3 regions of the Cellulomonas sp. ICMP 17802 genome follow, and region 2 is predicted to be linked to each of the others. Evidence: predicted binding sites of a transcription regulator. Region 2 holds the regulator's gene; each other region holds the start of a gene.
What was found. The regulator LexA, encoded in region 2, represses DNA repair genes until DNA is damaged. The targets are predictions, from matches to a motif close to TCGAACANNTGTTCGA.
Positions count from the first base shown of each region.

Region 1 (4,463 bases), on a different contig from region 2:
CGGCCACCGTCTTGCCCTTGAAGTGCACCTCGAGCGTCTCGCGGTTGTAGCGCGCGCCGTGGCAGACCTCGCACGGGACGTAGACGTCCGGCAGGAAGTTCATCTCGATCTTCAGCGTGCCGTCGCCCGAGCAGGCCTCGCAGCGCCCGCCCTTGACGTTGAACGAGAACCGACCGGGCGTGTAGCCGCGGACCTTGGCCTCGGTGGTCTCCGCGAACAGCCGGCGCACGTGGTCCCACACGCCCGTGTACGTCGCGGGGTTGGACCGCGGGGTGCGGCCGATCGGCCCCTGGTCCACGTGGACGACCTTGTCGAGGTGCTCGAGACCGGTCACGCGCTTGTGCCGCCCGGCGACCTGCCGGGCACCGTTGAGCTCGTTGGCCAGCACCGTGTAGAGGATGGCGTTGACCAGGGTGGACTTGCCCGAGCCCGAGACGCCCGTGACCGCGGTGAGCACGCCGAGCGGGAAGGACACGTCGATGCCCTGCAGGTTGTGCTCGCGCGCGCCGACCACCGTGAGCTCGCGCTTCTTGTCCGTGGGCCGCCGCACGTTCGGCATCGGGATGCTCCGGCGACCGGACAGGTAGGCACCCGTCACCGACTCCGCGGACGACAGCAGGCCGGCCAGGTCGCCCGAGTGGACGACCCGCCCGCCGTGCTCGCCGGCCCCGGGGCCGATGTCGACGATCCAGTCCGCCGTGCGGATGGTGTCCTCGTCGTGCTCGACGACGATCAGCGTGTTGCCCAGGTCACGCAGGCGGGTCAGCGTGTCGATCAGCCGGCGGTTGTCGCGCTGGTGCAGGCCGATGCTCGGCTCGTCGAGCACGTAGAGCACGCCGACCAGGCCGGAGCCGATCTGCGTCGCCAGCCGGATGCGCTGCGCCTCGCCGCCGGACAGCGTCGCCGCCGGGCGGGTCAGCGACAGGTAGTCGAGGCCGACGTCGAGCAGGAACCCGAGCCGCGCCTGGATCTCCTTGAGCACCTGCGTGGCGATCGCGCGCTCGCGCTCGCCCAGCTCGAGGGCGTCGAGGAAGCCCCGCGCCTCGCGGATGGGCAGGGCGCACACCTCGGCGATCGACTTGCCGCCCACGCGGACCGCGAGCACCTCGGGCTTGAGCCGCGCGCCCTCGCAGACCGGGCACGGGACCTCGCGCATGAAGGCCTCGTACTTCTCCTTGCTCCAGTCCGAGTCCGTCTCGTTGTGCCGGCGCTCGAGGAACGTGATGACGCCCTCAAAGCCCGTCGAGTACTGCCGCTCGCGGCCCCAGCGGTTCTTGTACCGGACCTTGACCTCGTGGTTCTGACCGTGCAGGACCGCGTCCTTGGCCCGCTGCGGCAGGGCGCGCCACGGCACCGACGTGGAGAAGCCCATGTCCGCGGCGAGCGCGCTGAGCACGCGGGCGAAGTACTCGCTGGAGATCTGCGACCACGGGGCGACCGCGCCGTCGTCGAGGGACAGGTCCTCGTCCGGGATGACCAGGTCGGGGTCCACCTCGAGCCGGGAGCCGATGCCGGTGCACTCCGGGCACGCACCGTACGGCGCGTTGAACGAGAAGGTCCGGGGCTCGATCTCGTCGAGAGCCAGCACGTGGTCGTTGGGGCAGGCGCGGTGCTCGGAGAACCGGCGCTCACGGTTGAGGTCGTCGATGTCCGCGTCGACCAGCTCGACCACCAGCAGGCCGCCGGCGAGGCCGAGCGCGGTCTCGACCGAGTCGGTCAGCCGGCGCTGCACGCCCTCGCGCGACACGAGGCGGTCGATGACCACCTCGATGTCGTGCTTGAGCTTCTTCTCGAGCGTGGGCGGGTCGGTCAGCTGCACGACCTCGCCGTCGACGCGGGCGCGCGCGAACCCCTTGCCCTGCAGCTCCTTGAACAGGTCCGCGTACTCGCCCTTGCGGCCGCGGACCACCGGCGCGAGCACCTGGTAGCGCGTGCCCTCGGGCAGCTCGAGCAGGCGGTCCACGATCTGCTGCGGCGTCTGGGCCGTCACGCGCTCGCCGCAGACCGGGCAGTACTGCGTCCCGGCGCGCGCGTACAGCAGGCGCAGGTAGTCGTAGACCTCGGTGATGGTGCCGACCGTCGAGCGCGGGTTGCGGTTGGTCGACTTCTGGTCGATCGACACCGCGGGCGAGAGGCCCTCGATGAAGTCGACGTCGGGCTTGTCCATCTGCCCGAGGAACTGGCGCGCGTACGCCGACAGCGACTCGACGTACCGGCGCTGCCCCTCCGCGAAGATCGTGTCGAACGCCAAGGACGACTTCCCCGACCCCGACAGCCCGGTGAAGACGATGAGCTTGTCGCGCGGCAGATCGAGGTCGACGTTCCGAAGGTTGTGCTCGCGGGCGCCCTGCACCACCAGTCGTTCGTTCACGGCGGGGAGTCTACGTGGCGCCACCGACAATCGCACATCTGTTCGACGTGAGCGAACGCACAGCCCGCCCGGCGTGCGACCGTCCCGCCGTGCGATGCTCGGCTCGTGGACAGACCCGACGCCGCCGTCGACCCCCCGCTGGTGCCGATCGAGGACTACGCCGTGCTCGGCGACGGGAAGACCGCCGCGCTCGTCTCGCGCCGCGGCTCGATCGACTGGATGTGCCTGCCCGCCTTCGACTCGGCCGCGTCGTTCGCGCGCCTGCTCGGCACCCCGGACAACGGCCGGTGGCTGCTCACGGTCCGCGACGCCACGGCCGTGACGCGCCGGTACCTGGACGACTCGTTCGTCCTGGAGACCACCTACGTGACCGCGACGGGCACGGCCGTGGCGCAGGAGACGATGCCGCTGGGCGACGGTCGCTCCGACCTGGTGCGGCGCCTGGTGTGCACGGACGGCTCGGTCGAGGTCGAGCACGAGTGGGTCGTGCGGTTCGGGTACGGCCGGGTCGAGCCGTGGGTGCACCGCCTCACGGACGCCGCGGGCGACGACGCGATCCGGGCGATCGCGGGGCCCGACTCGCTGGTGCTGCGCGGCGACCGGCTGCCCTCGCCGGACGGCAGGCGGCACGCGGACCGCTTCACGCTGCACGCGGGCGAGTCGGTCGAGCTGGCGCTCACGTGGACGCGCTCCTGGGACCCGGTCCCGCCCCGCCTGACCATCGAGGACCGCCTGGACGTCACGCGCATCGAGTGGGGGCTGTGGGCGCGCAGCTGCGCGTACGACGGCTCGTACCGCGCGGCCGTCGTGCGCTCGCTGCTCGTGCTGCGCCTGCTCACGGACTCCGAGACGGGCGGCATCGTCGCCGCCGCCACGACGTCGCTGCCCGAGGACTTCGGGGGTGAGCGCAACTGGGACTACCGCTTCAGCTGGCTGCGCGACGCCGCCATGACCCTCGAGGCGCTGCTGGAGCACGGGTACTCGGACGAGGCGACGCAGTGGCGCGACTGGCTGCTGCGGGCGGTCGCCGGGAACCCCGCGGACCTGCAGATCATGTACCGGGTGGACGGCGGCCGAGACCTGCCCGAGCGCGAGCTCGACCACCTCGCCGGCTACGCGGGCTCGCGTCCGGTCCGGGTGGGCAACGCCGCGGTCGGCCAGGTGCAGAACGACGTCCTCGGCGAGGTCATGTGCGCGCTCGAGATGGCGCGCGACGCGGGGCTCGAGGAGACCGCCGACACGTGGTCCCTGCAGCGGCGCCTCGTCGACCACCTGCTGACCCGGTGGCGGGAGCCCGACCGCGGGATCTGGGAGGTGCGCGGCGACCCGCGGCACTTCACGCACTCGAAGGTCATGTCCTGGGCGGCGGTCGACCGCGCGGTCCGGGCCGTCGAGAAGCACGGCTTCGACGCACCGCTCGACCGGTGGCGCGACGAGCGCGACGCCATCCACGCGGACGTCCTGGCGCACGCGTGGGACGCCGAGCGGGGGACGTTCGTGCAGTCCTACGGCGCCGCGCACACCGATGCCGCCCTGCTGCAGATGACGCAGGTCGGCTTCCTGCCGGCGGACGACCCGCGGATCGTCGCGACCCTCGCCACGATCCGCGCCGAGCTGGAGGTCTCCCCCGGGCTGCTGCGCCGCTACCGCACGGAGCACACCGACGACGGCGTCGCCGGCGACGAGCACGCGTTCCTGGCCTGCTCCTTCTGGCTGGCCGACGCCCTCGCGCGCGCGGACGAGGTGGACGCGTCGACCAAGGTGCTCGACATCCTGGTCGGGCTGGCCAACGACGTCGGCCTGCTGGCGGAGCAGTACGACCCCGTCGGCCGGCGGATGGCGGGCAACCTGCCGCAGGCGCTCTCCCACCTGGCCCTCGTGCGTGCGGTGCACAGCCACGACCTGGCGCTCGAGAGGGCCCGCCGATGACGGAGACGCAGGTCCTCGACGAGCTCGAGATCCGCCAGGTCGCCGTGGGCCCGATGGACAACAACGCCTACCTGCTGACGTGCCGCGCCGACGGGTCGCAGCTGCTGGTCGACGCCGCTGACGACCCGGACCGGCTGCTCGCCCTCGTCCAGGAGGGCACGGG
Region 1 covers NZ_JBGFQZ010000011.1:77,654-82,116, reverse strand. The annotation lists gene uvrA (excinuclease ABC subunit UvrA) at 1-2,371, opposite strand, end outside; gene AB5970_RS11005 (glycoside hydrolase family 15 protein) at 2,477-4,300, shown strand; gene AB5970_RS11000 (MBL fold metallo-hydrolase) at 4,297-4,463, shown strand, end outside.
Region 1: the regulator LexA is predicted to act here: its motif matches at 2,402-2,417, upstream of uvrA (excinuclease ABC subunit UvrA).

Region 2 (4,463 bases):
CGCCCTGCTGCTGGCCCAGGGCGCCGGCCGCCTGATCCGGACCAGCGAGGACCGGGGCGTCGTCGCGGTGCTCGACCCCCGGCTCGCGACCGCCGGCTACGGCAGCTTCCTCACGCGGTCGCTGCCCGACTTCTGGCGCACCACCGACCGCGCCGTCGCCGTCTCGGCGCTGCGGCGGCTCGCTGCGGCCGGATAGCCTCCAGGAATGACCGAGAGCCTGGACATGGAGGACGTGGGCCTGGCCCCGTCGCGGACCGCCCGTCGCACGTCGAAGCTCGCGATCGTGGGTGCCGGGGCCGTCGGGTCGACCATGGCCTACGCCGCGCTCATGCGGGGGGCGGCGCGCTCGGTGGCGCTGTTCGACATCAACGCCGCCAAGGTCGAGGCCGAGGCGCTCGACCTCGGGCACGGCATCCAGTTCATGCCCATGGCCCAGGTGGTGGGGTCCGACGACATCGCCGTGTGCGCCGACGCGGACATCGTGATGTTCACGGCGGGCGCCAAGCAGAAGCCCGGGCAGTCCCGGCTCGACCTCGCGGAGGCCACGATCGGCCTGGTCCGCAAGGTGCTCCCGGCGCTCGTCGACGTCGCGCCCGACGCGGTGTACGTCATGGTGACCAACCCGGTCGACGTCGTCACCTACGCCGCCCTGCAGATCTCGGGCCTGCCGCCCACCCAGCTGTTCGGGTCCGGCACGGTGCTCGACTCGTCGCGCCTGCGGTACCTCATCGCGCAGCACACGGGTGTCGCGGTGCAGAACGTGCACGCGTACATCGCGGGGGAGCACGGCGACACCGAGCTGCCGCTGTGGGGCTCCGCGAGCATCGGCTCGGTCCCGCTGCTCGAGTGGACCGGCCCGGGCGGCTCGTCGTTCACCCCCGAGGTGCGCGAGCACATCGCCGCCGAGGTGGTCGGCTCCGCGTACCGGATCATCGAGGGCAAGGGGGCGACCAACTACGCGGTGGCCCTGGCGGGTTCCCGCATCATCGAGGCCGTGCTCAAGGACGAGGGCCGGGTGCTGCCCGTCTCGTCGCTGCTGGACGACTACTACGGGATCAGCGACGTCTGCCTCTCCGTCCCGGCGATCGTCGGGGCGCTCGGCGTCGGCAAGCGGCTGCCCGTGCCCCTCTCGGACGACGAGCTGGCCGGCCTGCGGAGCTCCGCGGACGCCGTGCGCTCGGTGGCGCGGCAGTTCGGGTTCTGAGCCCGGCGCGCCGGACGGCACCGTGTCCGGTGCCGTCCGGCGTCCCCCGCGGTGCGTCCGCAGGCGTCAGAGGCTGCGCAGCACGCTGACGACGCGGCCGAGGACCGTGGACTCGTCGCCGGGGATGGGCGAGTACGCCGGGTTGTGCGGCATCAGCCACACGTGGCCGTCGATGCGCTTGAGCGTCTTGACCGTCGCCTCGCCGTCGATCATGGCCGCCACGATCTCGCCGTTCTCCGCCACCGGCTGGCGACGGACCACGACCCAGTCGCCGTCGCAGATCGCCGCGTCGATCATGGAGTCGCCGCTGACCTTGAGCAGGAAGAGGTCGCCGTCGCCCACGAGCTGGCGGGGGAGCGGGAACACGTCCTCGACCACCTGCTCCGCGAGGATCGGCCCGCCCGCCGCGATCCTGCCGACGACCGGCACGTACGACGGCGCCGGCATGCGCTCGCCGTCCGCCTGGTCGGGGAAGCTCGACCGGCTGCCGTCCGGGGCGGTCCAGGTGCCCACGCCGCGCGAGTCGTCCGCGTGCACGACCTCGATGGCCCGCGGGCGGTTGGGGTCGCGCCGCAGGTAGCCCTTGCGCTCGAGCGCGGTGAGCTGGTGCTTGACGCTCGACGGGCTGGTGAGGCCGACGGCCTCGCCGATCTCGCGCATGCTCGGCGGGTAGCCGCGGGACTCGACGGACGACCGGATGGTGTCGAGCACGAGCCGCTGGCGCGCCGTGAGGCCGTCCGGGCCCGGCGCGCCGTCCGGCAGCGCGTGGACCGTCGCCAGGTCCTTCTCGGGCTGGGACGTGTCCCGTGAGTCCGTCACTGCGCTCCTCCTCGGTCCGGCGGCCGCCTCTCGGCCTGATCCGCCACGGCACTGCTGCTGCTCTGCTGCTCGAGCTCCCCGTCCCACAGGCCCCTGACCTGCGCCGACGGGTGCTGCCCGCGGTCGTGTCAGTGGCTCGTGGTGCGCTTTGCCTGCATCGCCAGCCTAGGGATGTCGGGACCGAAGATCAAACATCTGTTCGATCGTGTCTCGACAGTGTCGGTGGATGCTGGTAGACATCGTACAGACGTTCGACGAACAGGCGTTCGACGATCAGCACCACCCCGGGCCACCGGGCCGAGCAGGAACGAGAGACGTGATGAGCGCGATGGTGATGGGACCGGCGATGCCGAGGATCTCGACCTCGAGCGCCCGGACGGTGGGCCGCCGAGCTGAGGGCCTGCGCGCGGTCGGCGCGGGGTCGGTCGCCGACCGCCGGGCCGAGGCGCGTCCGGCGGCGAGCGCGCACCTGCGGCTCACCACCCGGGGTCGCGTCGTGCTCTGGGTCCTCGCCGCGAGCCTCGTCGCGCTCGTCACGCTGCTCGGCAGCCGCGCCGCCGCCGACGGCCCGGCCGGTGCGCAGGAGGTCGTGCGGCACGTGGTCCAGCCGGGGGAGACGATGTGGCAGATCGCGGAGACCGTCGCCGGGCCGTCCGACGACGTCCGGGACGTGGTGTTCGACCTCGTGCGCCTGAACGAGCTCCCCGACTCCGGCCTGATGGCCGGGCAGGTCATCGTGGTGCCGGCCGGGTAGTGCCGGCGAGGGTGGACCCCGACCGCGGGTGAGCACGGCTCGCGGTGGTGTTGGCCGGGCGGCCCGTCGTGCGAGGTTCGGGCTGGTCGTTCGCCCACGGCGAGGGGCCTTGCACCGCTGGGGGGCGTGGCCTAGCGTCACGGAGGCGTTCTCGAGACGCCACCGCCGCGGGTCGACGTCCCGGCCCGGCGCGCCAGCTCGAAGGGGATCACGGTGCACTGTCCGTTCTGCCGTCACCCGGACTCGCGGGTCGTGGACTCGCGCACCTCGGACGACGGGTCGACCATCCGGCGTCGCCGCCAGTGCCCGCACTGCAACCGGCGCTTCACCACGGTGGAGACCGCGAGCCTCTCGGTCGTCAAGCGCTCCGGTGCCACCGAGCCGTTCAGCCGCGAGAAGATCGCGGGCGGCGTGCGCAAGGCGTGCCAGGGACGGCCGGTCAGCGAGGACGACCTCGCGCTCCTGGCGCAGAAGGTCGAGGAGACGCTGCGCGGCGCGGGCTCGGCGGAGATCGACGCCTACGAGATCGGCCTCGCCATCCTGGGGCCCCTGCGCGAGCTCGACGAGGTCGCCTACCTGCGCTTCGCCAGCGTCTACCAGGCCTTCGACTCGCTCGAGGACTTCGAGGCGGCGATCACGGTCCTGCGGGCGGAGCGCGAGGACGACGGCGACGCCGACGACGACGGCGCCGCCCACGAGGGCGCCGAGGCAGTCGCGGAGCCCGCCGACGAGGGCGCTCGCACCAGCTGATACGGGTTGGGCGTCGCGCGGCGACAGCACGTAGGTTCGTCGGGTGCTTCCTACCGACCTCGAGCTCCTCCACGTCCCCGGCGCGCCCGCCGTCCTGCCCGACGGCAGCCGCGCCATCGTCTCGGTCGTCCGCCCCGACCTCACGGGCGACGAGTACACGGGCCACCTCTGGTCCGTCGACCTCGTCGGCGACCAGCCGCCCCGGCCGCTGACCCGGGGCCACCTCGACACCGCGCCGGACGTGTCGCCGGACGGTCGGTGGGTGGCGTTCCTGCGGTCGGAGCCCGAGGGCAAGCCGCAGGTCCACGTCGTCGAGTCCGCCGGGGGCGAGCCGTTCCGGCTGACCGACGCGCCGCTGGGCGCCGCGGAGCCGCGGTTCTCGCCGGACGGCACCCGGATCGCCTACACGGCCCGGGTGCCCGAGCCGGGCCGGTACGACGCGGACGGCAAGCCCGGGTCGGAGGACCCGCGGCACATCACGGAGCTGAAGTACCGCGCGGACGGCATCGGGTTCGTGCGGGACCGGCCGCAGCACGTGTTCGTCGTCGACGTGCCCACCGATGGCGAGCGGCCGGCGTCGGTCCCCGAGCCGGTGGCGCTGACCGCCGGGCCGGTCGGCGTGGCGGGTGCGCGGTGGCTGCCGTCGGGCGAGGCCCTCGTCGGCGTCTCCTCCCGGCACGCGTCGCGCGAGGACGACCTGCGCAGCGACGCGGTGCTGGTCGCCGCCGCTCCGGACGGCGACCCCGCGGCGCCGGTGGCCCTCACCGACGCCGACGCCGGCAGCACGCTCGGCGTCGAGGCGGTCCTGCCGTCGGCGGACGGGAGCACGCTGTGGCTGCTCGCCGGCGACCTGGGGTCGACCGGCCGCGACTTCGTCGCCGCGCAGGTGGGGCTGTTCCGCCTCCCGCTGGGCGTCGAGGGTGCCACCCCCGAGCG
Region 2 covers NZ_JBGFQZ010000030.1:32,284-36,746, reverse strand. The annotation lists gene AB5970_RS16510 (ATP-dependent DNA helicase) at 1-196, shown strand, start outside; gene AB5970_RS16505 (L-lactate dehydrogenase) at 206-1,204, shown strand; gene lexA (transcriptional repressor LexA) at 1,271-2,023, opposite strand; gene AB5970_RS16495 (LysM peptidoglycan-binding domain-containing protein) at 2,343-2,777, shown strand; gene nrdR (transcriptional regulator NrdR) at 2,991-3,527, shown strand; gene AB5970_RS16485 (S9 family peptidase) at 3,571-4,463, shown strand, end outside.

Region 3 (4,463 bases), on a different contig from region 2:
CCTGGGACCGAAGATCCCGCGATGTGAGACTCAGACGTCCTTCGCGAAGCACAGCGAGAGGAAGTCGTCCGCGTACGGCGCGAACGGGGGCGCGGGGCGGTAGCCGGCCGTGCGGTAGAGCGTGACGGCCTCGGGCTGCCGGATCCCGGTCTGCAGCACGACGCTGGTCAGGCCGTGGGCGCGGGCGTCGTCCTCGATCGCGGCGAGCAGGGCGCGCGCGACGCCGGTGCCGCGGGCCTCGTCGGCCACCCAGACCTTCTTGAGCTCGCCGGAGCCCGCGGGGAACCCGTCGCCGGTGGCCCGCAGCGAGGCGCAGCCCACCGCGTGCCCGTCGATGCGCGCGACGACCGTGGACAGCATGCCGACGCCCGTTTCGGCGTCGTAGCGCTCGTACGACTCGGGCGCCGGGAACTCCGGGTAGCGGACGGCGCCGTCGGCGAACATCTCCTTGCGCAGCGCGGTCGCGTCCGGGTGCTCCCACGGGACGCGCGCCAGCTCGATCGGGGGCCGGGGGGCGGTGCGCCGTTCCCGCGGCTGCTGGTGCAGGTCCTTGGTGAAGCAGCGCGACGACGTCTCGGTGGCGTACTCGCCGAAGTTGTCCATCGAGTGGTAGCCCGCGGACAGGTACAGGCCGATCGCCTGCACCTGCAGGACGCCCGTCTCCAGGACGAGCCGGCGCAGGCCGCGGCCCCGCGCGAGGCGCTCGAGCTCGGTCAGCACCACGCGGGAGTACCCCCGGCCGCGCGCCGCCGGGAGCACGAACATGCGCTTGAGCTCGCCGACGTCGGGACCCAGACCGTCCTCGTCGGAGGCGTCGCGGATCGCTCCGCAGGCCACGGCGTCGCCGTCGACGCGCAGCAGCACCATCGCGAGGATGGTCTCCCCCGTCATCGCGTGGCCGATGTCGTCCTCGCCGTAGAGGTCCTTCAGCTCGGCCTGCTGCGCGGCGCGCAGCCGGACCGCGTCGGGGTGGTCCCAGTCGACGATCTCCAGCACGGTCAGCCGACGAGGGCCTTGAGCACCGACGTGAAGAACCGCAGGCCGTCCGTGCCCGTGCGGGGGCCCTTGGCGCCGTCCGGGCCGAAGCCGGCCTCGACCGCGTGCTCGGGGTGCGGCATCAGGCCGACCACGTTGCCCGCCGCGTTCGAGATGCCCGCGATGCCGCGGCGCGAGCCGTTCGGGTTCCAGCCCTGGTAGCGGAAGACCACGCGGCCCTCGCCCTCGAGCTCGTCGAGCGTGCGCTCGTCCGCGACGTACTGGCCGTCCTGGTTCTTCAGCGGGATCGTGATGTGCTCGCCCGCCGTGTAGTCGCGGGTCCAGGCGGTGTCGACGTTGTCGACCGACAGGACCTGCTCGCGGCACACGAAGTGGAGGTGGTCGTTCTTGATCATCGAGCCCGGCAGCAGGTGCGCCTCGGTGAGCACCTGGAAGCCGTTGCAGATGCCCAGGACCGGGAGGCCCTTGTGCGCGGCGTCGACGATCTCGCCCATCACCGGCGCGAACCGGCTGATGGCACCCGCACGCAGGTAGTCGCCGTAGGAGAAGCCGCCCGGGAGCACCACCGCGTCGACCCCGTGCAGGTCGGCGTCGCCGTGCCAGAGGCTCACGGCCTCCGCGCCCGCGAGCCGGACCGCGCGCGCGGCGTCCCGGTCGTCCAGCGTGCCGGGGAAGGTGACGACGCCGATGCGGGTCATGCCTGCGCGTCCTGCACGTCGGTGTCCTCGTAGACCGCGACGACGTCCTCGATCACCGGGTTGGACAGCACGTGCTCGCCGGCCGCGCGGGCCGCCGCGAGGATCTCCTCGGTCACCGGCCCGTCGACCTCGAGCTCGAACCGCTTGCCCTGGCGGACGGACGCGAACTGGCCGAAGCCGAGCCGCGGCAGGGCGCCGGCGACGGCCTTGCCCTGCGGGTCGAGGATCTCGGGCTTCGGCATGACATCGACGACGACTCGTCCCACGAAAGGGCTCCAGGTGTTCGCGCGGCGGTGGGGGGTCGCGGCGATTCTAGCGAGTGCGTCGCCGGCTTCTGCGCAGGCGTTCAGTCGGTGGGCGCTGGGCGACGAGGGCGTGCCGGCACGTCGGTCGGTGGCTGGCTCGGGGCGGCTCGGGGCGGCTCGGGGCGGCGACGCTAGCGAGCGTCGTTTCGTTTGCCATCGAGCCGCGCATCCACAGATGCACCGATTCGCGTTGAATGTCAGTGGTCAGTCGTACACTTGTTCGATAGCCGGTTCGGGCTTCTGCGGGTGCAGAGGGAGGTGGTCGGGGTGACGGCGGTGCTGGAGCGTCCGCAGGTCGATGACCTCGCCGTGGACTGCCCTGCTCGTCCACCCGTCACCTCGCCTGCGCTGGTGTGGGCGGATTCGGGTCGTGGTGCGCGTCCGGGTGCGGCGCCCGAGCCGATGCCCGGTGCAGCGGTGGTGGACCTGGGTGCGGTGGAGGGGTTCCCGCTGCCGGTGGACCTGGCGGATCTGGTCGCCATGCTGGCCTCGGTGCCGGTCGCGGAGGTCTCGGGGGCGGCGTTGGTGCATGGGGTGGCGGCGTGGCAGCAAGTGATCGCGATGGCCCAAGCGGCCCAGGCGGGGTGGGTACGCGAGCTGGTGGCGCGCACGCCGATGGATCCGTTGGGTCGGGTGGCCGATGAGGTCGCGTGCGCCCTGGTGTGCACCCGCCGGCTGGCCCAGGACCTGGTGCTGCGCGCCGACGCCACCGCCACCCATCTCGTGCTGGCCGACGCGTGGGCGGCCGGGGGCATCGAGGCGCGCAAGATCGACGTGATCCTGACCGAGGCCCAGGCCGGCACCACCCTGGGCAGCGCGGTGCGGGACGCGGTGATCCACGACGCCGTGCAGCGTGCCGGTGACCTGACCGCCCCACAGCTGGCCCGGCACGTGCGCGCCATGGTCCTGGCCGCCGACCCGGACGCGGGCGACAAGCAGCGGGTGGCCGCCCGGGACCGGCGCGGGGTGTTCCTGGACCCGGCCCCGGACGCGATGGCGCGGCTGATCGCCTACCTGCCGGCGGCGGAGGCCACCGCGGCGTTCACCGCGATCGACGCCCTGGCCGGCAACGCTGGCGTGGACGGGGACACCCGCACGGTCGACCAGCGGCGCGCGGACGCGTTCGCGGACGTCTTCACCGGCCTCCTGGATCGGCAGGCCACCCCGGACGGCACCGCGCTACCCCGCCGGCACGGGCAACGGGCCGCCCTGCAGGTCACCGTGGCCGCGTCCACCCTGGCCGGGCTGGACAACCAGCCCGGGTACTTGGGCTCGTACGGGCCGATCCCGGCCCAGCTCGCCCGCGAGCTGGCCCAGGACGCCACCTGGCGACGCATCCTGACCGACCCCACCGGGCAAGCCTGCGCCGTCGACTCCCGCACCTACCGACCCGGCGCCGACCTGACCCGCACCATCATCGCCCGGGACGTGACCTGCACCTTCCCCGGCTGCCGCCAACCCGCCACTCGCTGCGAGATCGACCACCGCACCCCCTACGACCACCACCGGTCATCCGCCGGCACCGACCAAGCAGCCCCCGCAGGCAACCGGTCCACCGACTCGCAGGCACCCGGTCAGGACGACGCGCACGAGCCGCAGACCTGTGCGGCGAACCTGCACGCGCTGTGCAAGCACCACCACCAGGCCAAGACCAAACGCTGGTGGCAGGTCACCTACAACCCCACCACCGGGGTCTCCACCTGGACCGACCGACACGGCCTGACCTACGCCCGCCACCCCACCCCCGTCCTGATCCCCGACCACGCCCTGCACCACCGACCACCCCCACCCCACCCCGGCCACCCACCCTTCTGACACCCACCAGCCAGCGCGGACGCTCCGCCGACAGGAGCGTCCGCCCTCGCCTGCCCTCTCCTCGGGGACGACAGCCGCCCGGCGCCGACCCAACGGCGGCCGGGTATAGGTGGCCTGCCACGCCGTCCGCCCGGCTCGGTGTCGCGTCGGGTCCGCCGCCACGGCGCTCGATCTCCTCGGCGGCGCGACCGGCTCCCAACCGATCCCATCGGGACCGCCAGATTCCGAGCAGTTTCAGCCCCTGTCCCGGTGCGCGGTCCGGAGTGTCGGTGGGCCGGGAGATGATGCGCGCATGAGCTCTGCAGCCCCCTCGACGCGCGGCTGGATCGGCCCGTACCTCCTGCTCGCCGGGCTGTGGGGGTGCAGCTTCCTCTTCATCGCCACGGCGCTGCAGACGTTCGCACCCACGCAGGTGGCGTTCGGGCGGATCGTCGTCGGGTTCGCCATGCTGGCGCTGATCCTGCTGGTCCGGCGCGAGCGGGTGCGGGTCGAGCGCCGTCGGATCGGCGACTTCGTGGTGGTCGGCGCGGTGATGACGGCGATCCCGTTCGTGCTGTTCGCGCTGGCCGAGCAGCGGGTCAGCTCCGTGCTCGCGGGGCTGGTGAACGCCACGACTCCCCTGTTCACGGCGGTGTTCGTCGCGCTCCTG
Region 3 covers NZ_JBGFQZ010000002.1:220,245-224,707, reverse strand. The annotation lists gene AB5970_RS04675 (GNAT family N-acetyltransferase) at 31-996, opposite strand; gene purQ (phosphoribosylformylglycinamidine synthase subunit PurQ) at 999-1,694, opposite strand; gene purS (phosphoribosylformylglycinamidine synthase subunit PurS) at 1,691-1,960, opposite strand; gene AB5970_RS04660 (DUF222 domain-containing protein) at 2,402-3,814, shown strand; gene AB5970_RS04655 (DMT family transporter) at 4,107-4,463, shown strand, end outside.
Region 3: the regulator LexA is predicted to act here: its motif matches at 2,208-2,223, upstream of AB5970_RS04660 (DUF222 domain-containing protein).